2 regions of the Specibacter sp. RAF43 genome follow, and region 2 is predicted to be linked to the other one. Evidence: predicted binding sites of a transcription regulator. Region 2 holds the regulator's gene; the other holds the start of a gene.
The links. Region 2 encodes LexA, which represses DNA repair genes until DNA is damaged. Its sites were predicted from a motif close to TCGAACANNTGTTCGA; they were not measured.
Positions count from the first base shown of each region.

Region 1: a site for LexA is predicted at 4,506-4,521, ahead of AB4Y80_RS13335 (DUF222 domain-containing protein). Genes of this name have one in related genera too.

Region 1 covers NZ_JBFREA010000024.1:58,176-64,121, forward strand. The annotation lists gene AB4Y80_RS13325 (AMP-dependent synthetase/ligase) at 1-1,027, opposite strand, end outside; gene AB4Y80_RS13330 (ROK family glucokinase) at 1,250-2,311, shown strand; gene AB4Y80_RS13335 (DUF222 domain-containing protein) at 2,390-4,450, opposite strand; gene AB4Y80_RS13340 (hypothetical protein) at 4,642-5,265, opposite strand; gene AB4Y80_RS13345 (alpha/beta hydrolase) at 5,255-5,946, opposite strand, start outside.
Region 2 covers NZ_JBFREA010000018.1:20,293-26,238, forward strand. The annotation lists gene hisH (imidazole glycerol phosphate synthase subunit HisH) at 1-113, opposite strand, end outside; gene hisB (imidazoleglycerol-phosphate dehydratase HisB) at 116-742, opposite strand; gene AB4Y80_RS11155 (histidinol-phosphate transaminase) at 863-1,960, opposite strand; gene AB4Y80_RS11160 (LysM peptidoglycan-binding domain-containing protein) at 2,074-2,547, opposite strand; gene lexA (transcriptional repressor LexA) at 2,831-3,574, shown strand; gene AB4Y80_RS11170 (ATP-dependent DNA helicase) at 3,668-5,722, opposite strand; gene hflX (GTPase HflX) at 5,715-5,946, opposite strand, start outside.

The sequences.
Region 1 (5,946 bases), on a different contig from region 2:
TGGCCGCGCGGAGTTTGCTGTAGACCAGCTTGTCGAACAGCGCGTGCTTTGCCTTGAGCAGCAGCGACACCCGGCCATCCTGGCTGGCGCGGGAGAAATCAATGGCGGTTTGCACGGCGATCGCAAAGATCTTGCCCTTGCCCTCGCCCTCGGCCTTGAGAGCGGCCGAGTTGTAGACCTTTTCAAACACGCGCGGCACGGCCAGGATGAATGTCGGCTGAAAGCTTTGCAAGTCCGCAAGCAGGTGCTTGATGTCCGGGGTGTGGCCCACCTTGGCGCCGGCGGCGATGGCCAGCACCGAGATGTAACGGGCGAAGACGTGCGCCAGGGGCAGGAACATGATGGTCTGGGAACCCGGCGGGATGACGTCCTGACCCAGGACGGCCACCGCGTTTTCGCTCAACTCCACGAAGTTGTGGTGCGTGAGCATGCAGCCCTTGGGCCGGCCCGTGGTGCCGGAGGTGTAAATGATCGTGGCGACATCGTCCAGCCCGTTCGAGGTGCGCCGGACTTCCAGGACGTCGTCGGGGATGTCCTTGCCGGCCTCGCGGAGGGCATCCAGGCCGCTGCCGTCCATCTGCCAGATATTGGCCAGCGCGGTGAGATCCTCGGCGTGGGCGGCCTGGCGGATAACGTTCTCGTGGTTGGCGGTCTCGGCAATGACCGCGACGGCGTTCGAGTCGCCCAGGTTCCATGCCACCTGCGACGGTGAGGACGTTTCGTAGATCGGCACGGACACGGCGCCGGCAAACCAGATGGCGAAGTCCACGAGGGTCCACTCGTAGCGGGTGCGGGCCATGATGCCCACGCGGTCACCGACATTGATGCCGGCGGCAATCAGCCCCTTGGCCACGGCACTCACATCGGCGTGGAACTCCCTGGCGGTGACGTCGACCCACACGTTGTCGGCGTTGCGGCGGGAAAAGAGGGCCGGATTTGAGGCCATCTTGGACTGCCGCAGCACGAAGTCCGTGGTATTCATGGTCCGTGGACTGATGACCTCGGCCGGAACGGTAATCTCTCGCACACTAGCTCCTTCGATATGTGTGTCCACTGTGGCTTGGCCCTACTCTATCGGGCCCGGTCATTATCCGGCATGGCTGCCGCATTCGGCATGTCCCATGCGGCCCGGGCGCCCGAACCACACCGCATGTTACCCGTTGGTAACATTATGTTGTTTGGGTCACGCATTCAATGCGGTTCCCCGTGCGGTGGGCGGGGTGCTCCGGCCGCTGGCTAGACTCGGACCATGCAGCGAGCACGCCCCGTCTTCAGACCCACGCTTAGATTTCCCGGCCGGGCGGCGGTGGGCAGTGAATTGGCGTTGGGCATCGACATCGGCGGCACCAAGGTTGCCGCCGGTGTCGTGGACGGGACGGGCGCTCTGCGGGAGGAACTGCGGCGCGAGACCCCCGGGCGCGACGCGCGCGCCGTCGAGGCGGTGATCGTGGAGTTGGTGAGGGAACTTGGCGGCCGGCATGATATCCGCAGCGTGGGCATCGGGGCGGCCGGCTGGATGGACCTGGACTCCGGCACGGTCATGTTCAGCCCGCACCTGGCCTGGCGGCATGAGCCGTTGCGCAAGAACCTCGAAAGCCTGCTGGGCCGTCCGGTGACCCTGGCCAACGACGCCGATGCCGCCGGCTGGGCCGAATGGCGGTTTGGTGCCGGTCGCGGTCACGACCGCCTGGTCTGCCTGACCCTGGGCACGGGGATCGGCGGGGCCATTGTGATGGACGGCCGCGTCGAGCGTGGTAGTTTCGGGCTGGCCGGTGAGTTTGGCCACCAGATCATCATGCCCGGCGGGCACCGCTGCGAATGCGGCAACCGTGGCTGCTGGGAGCAGTATGCGTCGGGCAATGCCCTGGGCCGTGAGGCGCGGGAGCTGGCCCGGGCCAAGTCACCCATGGCCGCCGAGCTGCTTGCTGCCGTCCACGGCCGGGCCAAAGACATCACCGGATCTCTCGTCACCGAACTGGCGCTGCGCGGCGAACCGACGTCGCGGGAGCTGGTGGAGGAGGTGGGGGACTGGCTGGGGCTGGGCATCGCCAACCTCGCCGCGGCCTTGGATCCCGCCCTGTTTGTCATCGGCGGAGGGCTCTCCGAGGCCGGCGATCTCCTGCTCGAACCCGCCAAGCGCGCCTATGCCAAGAACCTGACCGGACGCGGCTTCCGGACGGAGGCGCGCATCGTCGGGGCGGAACTTGGCCCCTCCGCCGGGCTGATCGGGGCCGCCGACCTTTCCCGGGTCAGGCAACCCAAACGGCTCGGCGTGCGGCGCGGGCGCAAGACGTCAGAACGCGGCTACTAGGACTTGTGCTTAGGACTTGCGCTGCGCCGCCGGGCTGCCGGGCCGCCTTGAGGGGCGGCCGCTGGCTCTTCGGGTGGGTCAGGCTGTGTGGGGTGGCTGGTAGTCGATGAGGAGTTCTTCGAGGTAGCTGGGCGGGGTGGTCAGTGCCGGGGTGGTCAGTGCCGGCGGCGTGGCGGCCCGTTGGTGGCTTTGGGCTTGGGGGTGGTTGAGGGCGTTGGTGAGGTATTTTTTGACCGGTTTGGGGTAGGCCGGTGGCGGGGTGTCCCGGGGGGCGGGGGGATGGTAGCGGCCGGAGGGGGCTTTCCAGCCGACTCGTCCGTCGGGGGTGAGGCGGGGTGTCCAGCCGCGGAGCTTGATGCCGGCCCGGGCGGGGTCCTTCTGGCGGCGGGGGCGGCCGTGGCGGTCCTTGTCGTCCTTGAAGTGGCGCAGGGCGTGGTGGAGGGTGCAGGCCGGGCGTTGGTTGGCGGGGGTGGATCGACCGCCGTGTTCCCAGGCGGTGAGGTGGTCGGTTTCGGTATCCAGGACGGGGTTGGTGCAGTTGGGCCAGTAGCAGCTGCCGGCCATTGCCCGCAGCAGGGCCCGGTCCGCTGCCCGGAGCCGGTAGCGGGTGGGGGCCAGGTTCAGTGGTTCGTCGGTGAGGGGGTCGGTGGCCACGCGCAGGAAGGTTGCGGCGTTGGCCAGGAGCGTGCGGGCGAGGGTTTCCGGGATGGGCCCGTAGCCGGCCAGTTCGGCGGGCTGGTTCGTGGCTCCGACCAGGGCCAGCAGCGGGACGGTGACCAGGATCTGGGCGGCCGGCAGCGGCGGCTCGGTGACGGCCATCCCGGCCCGGACCTTCTCCAGCTGCTCCAGGTACTCGCGCAGGGGCTCTTCCGGGATCCCGTCCACGAGCCCGTCAACATAACCTGACCCGTCCCCGCAGAGCACACCGGCGATCGGCGCCCCCGCCCGGTCATCACCGCCGGACCGGTCAGCACGGGCGGCACTGGCGGCAGCGGCGGGACCGGCCGTGGCGACGGTGGCGGGGGTAGCCTCGCCGGCGTCACCGGCGCGGCGGGCACCGGTGTGGGCCCACGGCGGCTCCCCGTCCACCACGGTGACCGTCCCGCCGGCGGTTCCGGCCAGCACGCTGACCGTGCCGGCGGCATTTCCGGCCGTGGGGGCGGTCCTGCCACCGCCGGCATTACCGGTGGTGCCGGACCGGTCCTTGGCCGCGTCACCGGCGGGCGTGGTCGCGGTCGTGCTGAGGGGGTGGTGGCCGAGCAGGAGGGTGGTGGCGGTGTCGAGGCGCAGTTGGGTCAGGGTGCGGTTTTCGTGGGCGCCCTGCAGGCTGCGGGCGGTGCGGGTGCAGTGGACCCAGATGCCCTCGGCGGCGGGGGCGGGCAGGTGCAGGGTCAGCCAGGACATGCCGTCGTGGCCCGGTTCCAGGGTCATGTCTCGTGTCAGGTAGGCGCGGCGGGTGCGTGCGGGCAGGGTTTCGGGGTGGGTGCCCTCGCGCAGGCGCCGGGCCTGGGCGGCGAACACGGCGGCCGTGGTGCCCGGGGCCAGGCGCAGCAGCCGGGCCTCGAAGACCTGGCGGTCCGCGGRGGTGSTGGCGGGRGTSTCGGTGAGGGTGGCGGTTTCCTCGAGGATCGTCACCGCGTGCCGCCAGGAGAGCTCCCCGGCGGCCAGGGCGGCCCGGGCTCCCGGGTGGTCTTGGATCAGCTCCCGGGCCCGGTCGGCCAGGGCGGCGGCGGTGCGGGCCGGGATGGCCAGGGTCAGGGCCAGTTCGGCCTTCGCGGAGGCCTCGGCCTTCCCGGRCTGCCAGGGGTCCAGGGCCAGGGCGGCGGCCTCCACGGCGGCGGCGCCCAGCAGCCGYTCCACCAGGGCGGCCTTGGTGGCGGCGGTCGCGTCCTCGAGCCGCTTGAGCGCGGCCAGGGCGGTGATGGCCGCGTCGTAGACGCCCCGGGCCACGGAGGCCCGGGAGGCCGGTTCCGGCACGGGGGCCGGGACGGGGGTGAACGCCGGCAGTCCCGCCAGGGCCGGGGCGTCGGCGGTGAAGGGCTCAATGGGGGGKAGGGCGGCCCGTGCGGTAAGGATCGCCGCCACGTGCTCGGTGGCGTTCCCGCCCGGGGTTCCGGGATCATTGGCCGGGGTGCTCATACCACCATTATCGTAGAACACAAAAACGGTGTCAATGGATAGTTCAGGATTGTGTACAAACATATGTTCTATACGCGCCCGGCTCCACGTCCCCTACGTGACAGGGCCAGGGACTCGGCATGCCGCCCAGCGGCGACCGCCCGTCGGCTGACGCCGCGGGCGTCGCGGCTAGTTGTACGTGGCCAACATAGCTAGACGACGGCGCCGTCGCCGTCGTCGTGGTCCCGGTTGGCGGGCAGCCGGTACAGCAGGTAGCCGGTCCCCACCAGGAAGGCGAGCACCACGGCAATCACGCCCAACAGCGGTATTCCGCGCCAAAAGATAGCAGCTAGAACCAGGAAGATGGGACCGCCTGCGGCACCAATCCACGCCAGCAGCACGGCCGGCTCCGCGGCGGAGAGGCTGGGCGGCTCCGCCGGGACAAACGAGTCCTCGTCATCGTCGCCAGCGTAGTCGCGGGGGCCGCCGAAGGACTGATCGTCAAAACCCTGCCCGGATGGGGGCTCCGCGGGTGCCGGCTCCGCCTGGTTTCGCCACACACCCAGCGGGTCAAAGTCGATAAATTCCGCACGCTGCCCGGCAGCGGCGTCGCCGGTCGGCGTGCCATCGGAAGTCCTGCCCGCCGGAGACGTGCCCGCCGGACCCGTGCCCTCCGGGGTCAAGCCGCTGCCCGGCGCTGATGCGTCGGGGTCCTGCGACGACTCGAGGAACTCGTCCGACGGTTCCTGGAGCCGGGCCACGAGGTCCAGCCAGACCGCATCGTCGTCGTTGTTGCCGCCCGTGGCGGGCTGGTCCTGGCCGGGGTTAGAGGACACCTGCATGCCTTCGGAAGAAATTGCTGGATTGGGAAAAAATCAGTGCCGCGTCATTGTCCATGGTGGCTACATGGTAGCTGTTTTCCAGGGGCACCACCTGAAGATCCGCGGACCCGATATTCGCCCGGATCACCGCAACGCTCGAATCCGGTACCACATGGTCCACCGTGGAGCGAAACAGCAGGACGGGGGCCGTGATCTGGGGGAGCAGTGCCACGGTATTGGTGAAGAGCTTGGCGAGCTCATGCGCGGCCGCCACCGGCGTGCGCGTGTAAGCCTCCTCGGAGACCCCAGGCAACTTGATGTCGTCACCAATGGCCGGCACGCTCCGGAGCACGTATTTGAGGAGACCGGCATACTTCGCCCGGTTGTCGTTGAAGGTAAGGCCGGGATTGACGACGGCGATGCCCGCCACCGGGTGTCGGGCCGCCACCCGGAGCGCCAGCGCGCCGCCCATGGACAGGCCGGCGACGAATACGGCGTCGCACCGGGCGCTCAGCTCCAGGTACGCGGCCTCGAAATCCCGGTACCAGTGTTCCCACGGGGTCCGTGAGAGGTCCTGCCAGGTGGTGCCGTGCCCGGCCAGCAGCGGCATGTTCACGGCGTATCCCTCGGCGGCCAGGTACTCCGACCAGGAGCGCATGCTCACGGGGGAGCCGGTGAACCCGTGGCAGACCGCCA
Region 2 (5,946 bases):
GCGGTGAGGGTGACGGCGGCGCCGGCCCGCTCGAGGGCGCGCACGGCCGAGCGGACGTTGCCCGAGCCGTAGTCCAGGACGGTGACGGTGGGCGGGGTCGGGGTGGCGCTCATGCTTACAGCAGGCCCTTCGTGGACGGGATTCCGGTGACCCGCGGGTCCGGTTCGACGGCGGAGCGCAGCGCCCGGGCAAAGGCCTTGAACTGGGCCTCGACGATGTGGTGCGGATCGCGGCCGCCGAGCACGCGCATGTGCAGGCAGATCTGCGCGTGCAGCGTGATGGCCTCAAACACGTGGCGGGTCAGCGAGCCCGTGAAGTGTCCGCCGATCAGGTGGTACTCCTGCCCGGCGGGCTCGCCGCCGTGGACCAGGTAGGGACGGCCGGATACGTCCACGACGGCGTGGGCCAGGGCCTCGTCCAGCGGCACGGTGGCCTCGCCGAACCGGCGAATGCCGGCCTTGTTGCCCAGGGCCTGGCGGAGCACCTCGCCGAGGGAGATGGCCACATCCTCCACCGTATGGTGGGCGTCGATGTGGGTGTCGCCGGTGGCCTTGATGGTCATGTCGATGAGCGAGTGCTTGGACAGGGCGGTGAGCATGTGGTCGTAGAACGGTACCGCGGTGTCGATGTCGGAGACCCCGGTGCCGTCCAGGTTGATCTCCACGAGCACGGAGGATTCGCTCGTGGCGCGCTCGATGCGTGCGGTGCGTCCCTGGCCGGGCTTCGGGCTGTTCTCGGTCATCGTTGGATGGTCCTTAAGTGTGTGGCGTCGCTCAACGCGGTGCTGGCATGTCCCTCCAGTTTAGGAGGAGAGGGCGATTCCACCCAAAGCGGATCATTCTCCCCCGGGTGGGCGGCGGGGCTAGCGCCCCAGCAGGGCGCGCAGTCCCTCCAGGAAGGCCGTGGTTTCCGCCTCGGTTCCGGCCGTCACCCGCAGGTGCCCGGGAATGCCGACGTCGCGAATCAGCACGCCGTCTGCCAGGAGCCCCTCCCAGACGGCCTGGGGGTTGGCGAGCCCGCCAAAGAATACGAAGTTGGAGTCCGACGGCGACGGCGCCAGTCCCATGGCCGTGAGCTCGTTGACGATCCGGTCTCGCTGGACCTTGATGTGCTCCACATTGGCGAGCAGGGAGTCCGAGTTGCGCAGCGCCGCGACGGCGGTGGCCTGGGTGATGGCGGAGAGGTGATACGGGAGGCGGACAAGCCGGACGGCGTCCGTGACTTCGGGCGCGGCGGCCAGGTACCCGACGCGGGCGCCGGCCAGGGCGAACGCCTTGCTCATGGTGCGTGAAACCACCAGGCGCGGGCGGCCCGGAAGCAGGGACAGGGCACTCGGTGTTCCGGCGTGCGCAAACTCGGCATAGGCCTCATCAACGATGACGATGGCCTGCGATGCCGTCCCCGCCTCGTAGACGGCCTCGACGACGTCGAGGCCGAGGGCCGTTCCGGTGGGATTGTTGGGCGAGCACAAGAAGACGATATTCGGCGCCTGCTCGCGCACCTGGCGTGCGGCGGACTCCGCGGTCAGGGCGTAGCCCTCGGCGCGCACACCGGTGACGTAGGCGGTGCCCGTGCCGCTGGCCAGCAGCGGGTACATCGAATAGGTGGGCGGGAAGCCGATGGCCCGGCGGCCCGGCCCGCCGAAGGCCTGCAGGAGCTGTTGGAGAACCTCATTGGAGCCGTTGGCAGCCCAGATGTTCTCCTCGGTGAGGTCGTGGCCAAGATATGCGGCCAGGGCGCGGCGAAGCTCGGTGAATTCGCGGTCCGGGTAGCGGTTGAGTCCGTCAAGTTCGTTGGCGACGGCCTTCAGGATCGCCTCCCGGGCGTCCAGGGGCACCCCGAAGGTATTTTCATTGACGTTGAGCAGGATGGGGACGTCCAGTTGGGGGGCACCGTAGGGGTGCTGACCGCGAAGATCGTCGCGGAGGGGTAGCTGGCTGAGACGTTCAAACTGATCCATGCCACCAGTTTAAGTGGAGCCGGGCAAAGTTCCGAACTTGTGACGGCCCGCGGGCCGGCCGTCTTCGTCACATCAGCCTGCCCGCGGCCGTGGGGCGCCGCTATGGGGCACCGCTATTTGGGGCGTGGCACGTAGAGCTGCTGTCCGGCCTGGATGACCCCGGTGCTCAGGCCGTTCAGGGCCACAATCTCGCTGACCACGGCCCGGACGTCGCGGCCGGGATCGCTGGCCGCGGCGAGGGACCAGAGACTCTCACCCTGGAGGACCGTGACGGTGGAGGCGTAGTCGGCCAGGTTGACCCGGGTTCCGGTCACGGCGGCATTGGCCGGGCTGGCGACGGTTCCCAGCAGGAGGGCCAGCGCGACGAGGGCCACGACGGCGGCCGTGAGAAGCGCCGGGATGCCCAGGAACACCAGGCGGCCGCGGCGGGTCAGCCGGAGCGCGGCCGACGCCTGGGGCCAGCGGAGCGCGGCCGACGCCTGGGGCCGGCGGAACGCGGCCGACGCCTGGGGCCGGCGGGGCGCGGCCGACGGGGCGACCCGCACGGGTTGGGAAGGACCGGCAATGGAAATCATCAATGCGCTCATGACTTCGTTTCCTTTCACACAATGGAGATTCATCCCGAACCGCGATCCCTGCGGATCCCACGCCCGGGCGAACTTCCATGCTCAACATGTTCGATAGAACAGATGTTCTAACGTGTGTTCTCTAGTTTTAGCATCTATTGACTACTGTTGCCAAGACTCGATAGAACAAATGTTTGAAATTCGTCCATTTTTGGCTTAATCTAGGAGGAGGATTCGCAACATAAGGGCAGTCCACCAGCAGGCACTGACATTATTCGATTGCATCCAGGAAAGGACGACGACAATGGCGCCAGCAGAACCGTCGCATCGCATCCCCCAGGCCCCCAGCAGGGCCGGAATGAAGGGGTTGACGGTCCGACAAAAGAAGATTCTTGAGTGCATCCAACGGTCCATTGCCGACAAGGGCTACCCGCCCTCGATGCGTGAAATCGGCGACGACGTGGGCCTGGCGAGCTTGTCCAGCGTCACGCACCAGCTGACCCAGTTGGAACGCCACGGCTACCTGCGCAGGGATCCCAAGCGGCCCCGCGCCATGGAGGTGCTCATCCCGCTGGTCCTGGACAATGGGGTGGTGGAGATCGAAGGGGTCGACTCCCCGGAGCGTGTGCGCAGTTCGAACGGCCTGAACTTTGCCCAGCTGAGCAGTTCCTCGGACACGGCGTTTGTTCCGCTGGTGGGACGGATTGCCGCCGGCGGGCCCATCCTGGCAGACCAGATGGTCGATGACATCATGCCGCTGCCGCGCCAGATCGTGGGCAGCGGGGAGCTGTTCATGTTGAAGGTGGCCGGGGACTCCATGATCGACGCGGCCATCTGCGACGGTGACTGGGTGGTGGTGCGCCGGCAAAACACGGCGAACAACGGGGAAATCGTGGCCGCCCTGCTGGACGACGAGGCCACGGTCAAGACGTTCCGCCAGCGCGACGGCCACACGTGGCTGCTGCCGCAAAACACCCGTTATGAGCCCATCCTCGGCGACAGCGCGACCGTGATGGGCAAAGTGGTCTCGGTCCTGCGCAGCCTCTAGGCTGCCCCCGCACAGGCGCCCCCGTCATCGGACCGGGGCGCCTTGTCGTGTGTGGCGGATCTGTTCCGGCCGGCGTCTTCGCCGCCGGACGGGTTACCGGCCGGAGAGCCGTTGGAGGGCGGCCAGCGCCACGGAGCGGTCCCGGGTGGACCAGAACGGGGGCAGCGCGGCGCGCAGGAAGCCGCCGTAGCCGGCATTGGCCAGGCGGGAGTCCAGCACGGCCACCACCCCCCGGTCCGTGCTGGAGCGGATCAGCCGTCCCACGCCCTGGGCCAGGCGGACGGCCGCATGCGTGGCCGAGACGGCGATGAAGCCGTCGCCGCCGTTTTGGGCCACGGCCCTGGCCCGGGCGGTCACCAGCGGGTCGTCGGGGCGCGGGAAGGGAATCCTGTCGATCACCACCAGCCGGCAGGACGCTCCCTGCACGTCGACACCCTGCCACAGGGACATGGTCCCGAACAGGCACGTGTCCGCCTCCTCGGCAAACTCCTTGATCAGGGCCGCCATGGAGGAATCCCCCTGGCACAGGATCTTCACCGACAGGCTCTTGCGCAGCTTTTCGGCCGCGTCCTCGGCCGCGCGCCGGGAGGAGAACAAGGCCAGCGTTCCGCCGCCGGCCGCCGTGATGAGCGCGGCGAGCTCCGCGAGCTGTTCCGGAGAGGTGCCGAACCCGGGCTTTTGCAGATGGGCGGCCACGTACAGCATGCCCTGTTTCGTGTAGTCGAAGGGGGAGCCGACGTCGGCCCCGGTCCAGGCGGGCGCGTTGGCGCCCAACAGCCCCAGCCCGCCGGCGGTGGGCGTGAAGGAATCCCCGATGGCCAAGGTGGCGGAGGTCAGCACCACGGTGTGGTCGGCGAAAAGCCCCTCCCGGAGCTTGCCGGCCACGCTCAGCGGGGCGATGTTGATGACCGGCGGCTCGGCGTCGTCGGCCTTTTGGTAGCCCCGGCCCGGGGTGAACGTGCCCTGGCGGGACGTCCACACGACCTCGCGGGCGTCCCGTGCATCCAGGAGCCGCTCGCAGAGGTCGAAGACCAGGTTCAGCCGGGACCGGGCGATGGAGCGGCCGCCGTCCGCGGCGGCGTTGCCTTCGGGTTTGGAATCGGAGAGCGCCACACGTGCGGCGTCCCTGACCTGTTCGACGGCGGCGGTGTGTTCTGCGCCGAGGCCGTTGGGCAGCAGGCCGGTGGGGGTGCCGGCAAAGGCGAAGTCCAGGGCCGTGGCGGCGGCGTGCAGCGCCTCAACGGAAATGCCGGTGTGTTTGCGCGCGCTGGAGGCGGCGACCTGGACCATTTGGACGGACAGCTGGCCGGTCACCGCACCGGTCACCCGGTCCTGGAGTTCGTGGGCCTCGTCAATCACCACGATGTCGTAGTCGGGCAGCACGGCGATGCCCTCAAAGGCGCTGATGGCCAGCATGGCGTGGTTGGTGACGACGATGTCGGCCTGGCCGCCGCGGGCCCGGGCCAGCTCGGAGAAGCAGACCTCCGCGAGGGGGCACTTTTGCGCGCCCAGGCATTCCATGGAGGTCACGGACACCTGTCGCCACGCCTTGTCCGTGACGCCGGGCGTGAGTTCGTCGCGGTCGCCGGTGGCCGTTTCCTCGGCCCACTCGCGGAGCCGGACCACCTCGCGCCCCATCGCGGAGGACGGGCCGGCCTTGGCGCCGGGTAGATGGACCACGCTGGTGTCCTCACCCAGGCTGAACAGCGCCCCTTCGGTGGATTCCTCGGTGGGGAACCCGCCGCCGAGCTTGTGCTTGCACACGTAGTTGCTGCGGCCCTTGACGAGGGCGACGTCGATGGGCCGGGGCAGCAGCGGCCCGATCGCCGCGAGCAGGCGGGGCACGTCCCGGCCGACAATCTGGGCTTGCAGGGCCAGCGTGGCGGTGGCCACGACGGAGGGCTTCTCGCTCTCCAGTGCATGCACGATCAACGGGATCAGGTACGCCAGGGACTTGCCGGTCCCGGTGCCGGCCTGCACCAGCAGGTGGTCCCCGGACTCGATGGCGGCCACCACGCGCCGGACCATCTCCTGCTGACCGTCGCGGCGCTGTCCACCCATGGCCTCCACGGCGTGGTCGAGGAGCTCCAGGGCCCGACCGCCGAGCGAGACGGTGTCCACCCTCTCCTGGCGGACGGCCTCACTCATGCTGGACAAAGGGCGCCATCTCGGCGGCCAGGTCCTCGCGCACCTTCACCACGGCAATGGTTCCCGCGGCGCCGTGGTCCAGGCTGACGATCTCGGCATCGCTGCGGTGCAGCCGGTTCAGCACGTCGCCGCGGTCGTAGGGCACCAGCAGTGTCAGTTCCAGGCTGGGGCGGGGAATCGAGTGGCTGATGGCGGCCAGCAGCTCCTCCATGCCGGCGCCGGTG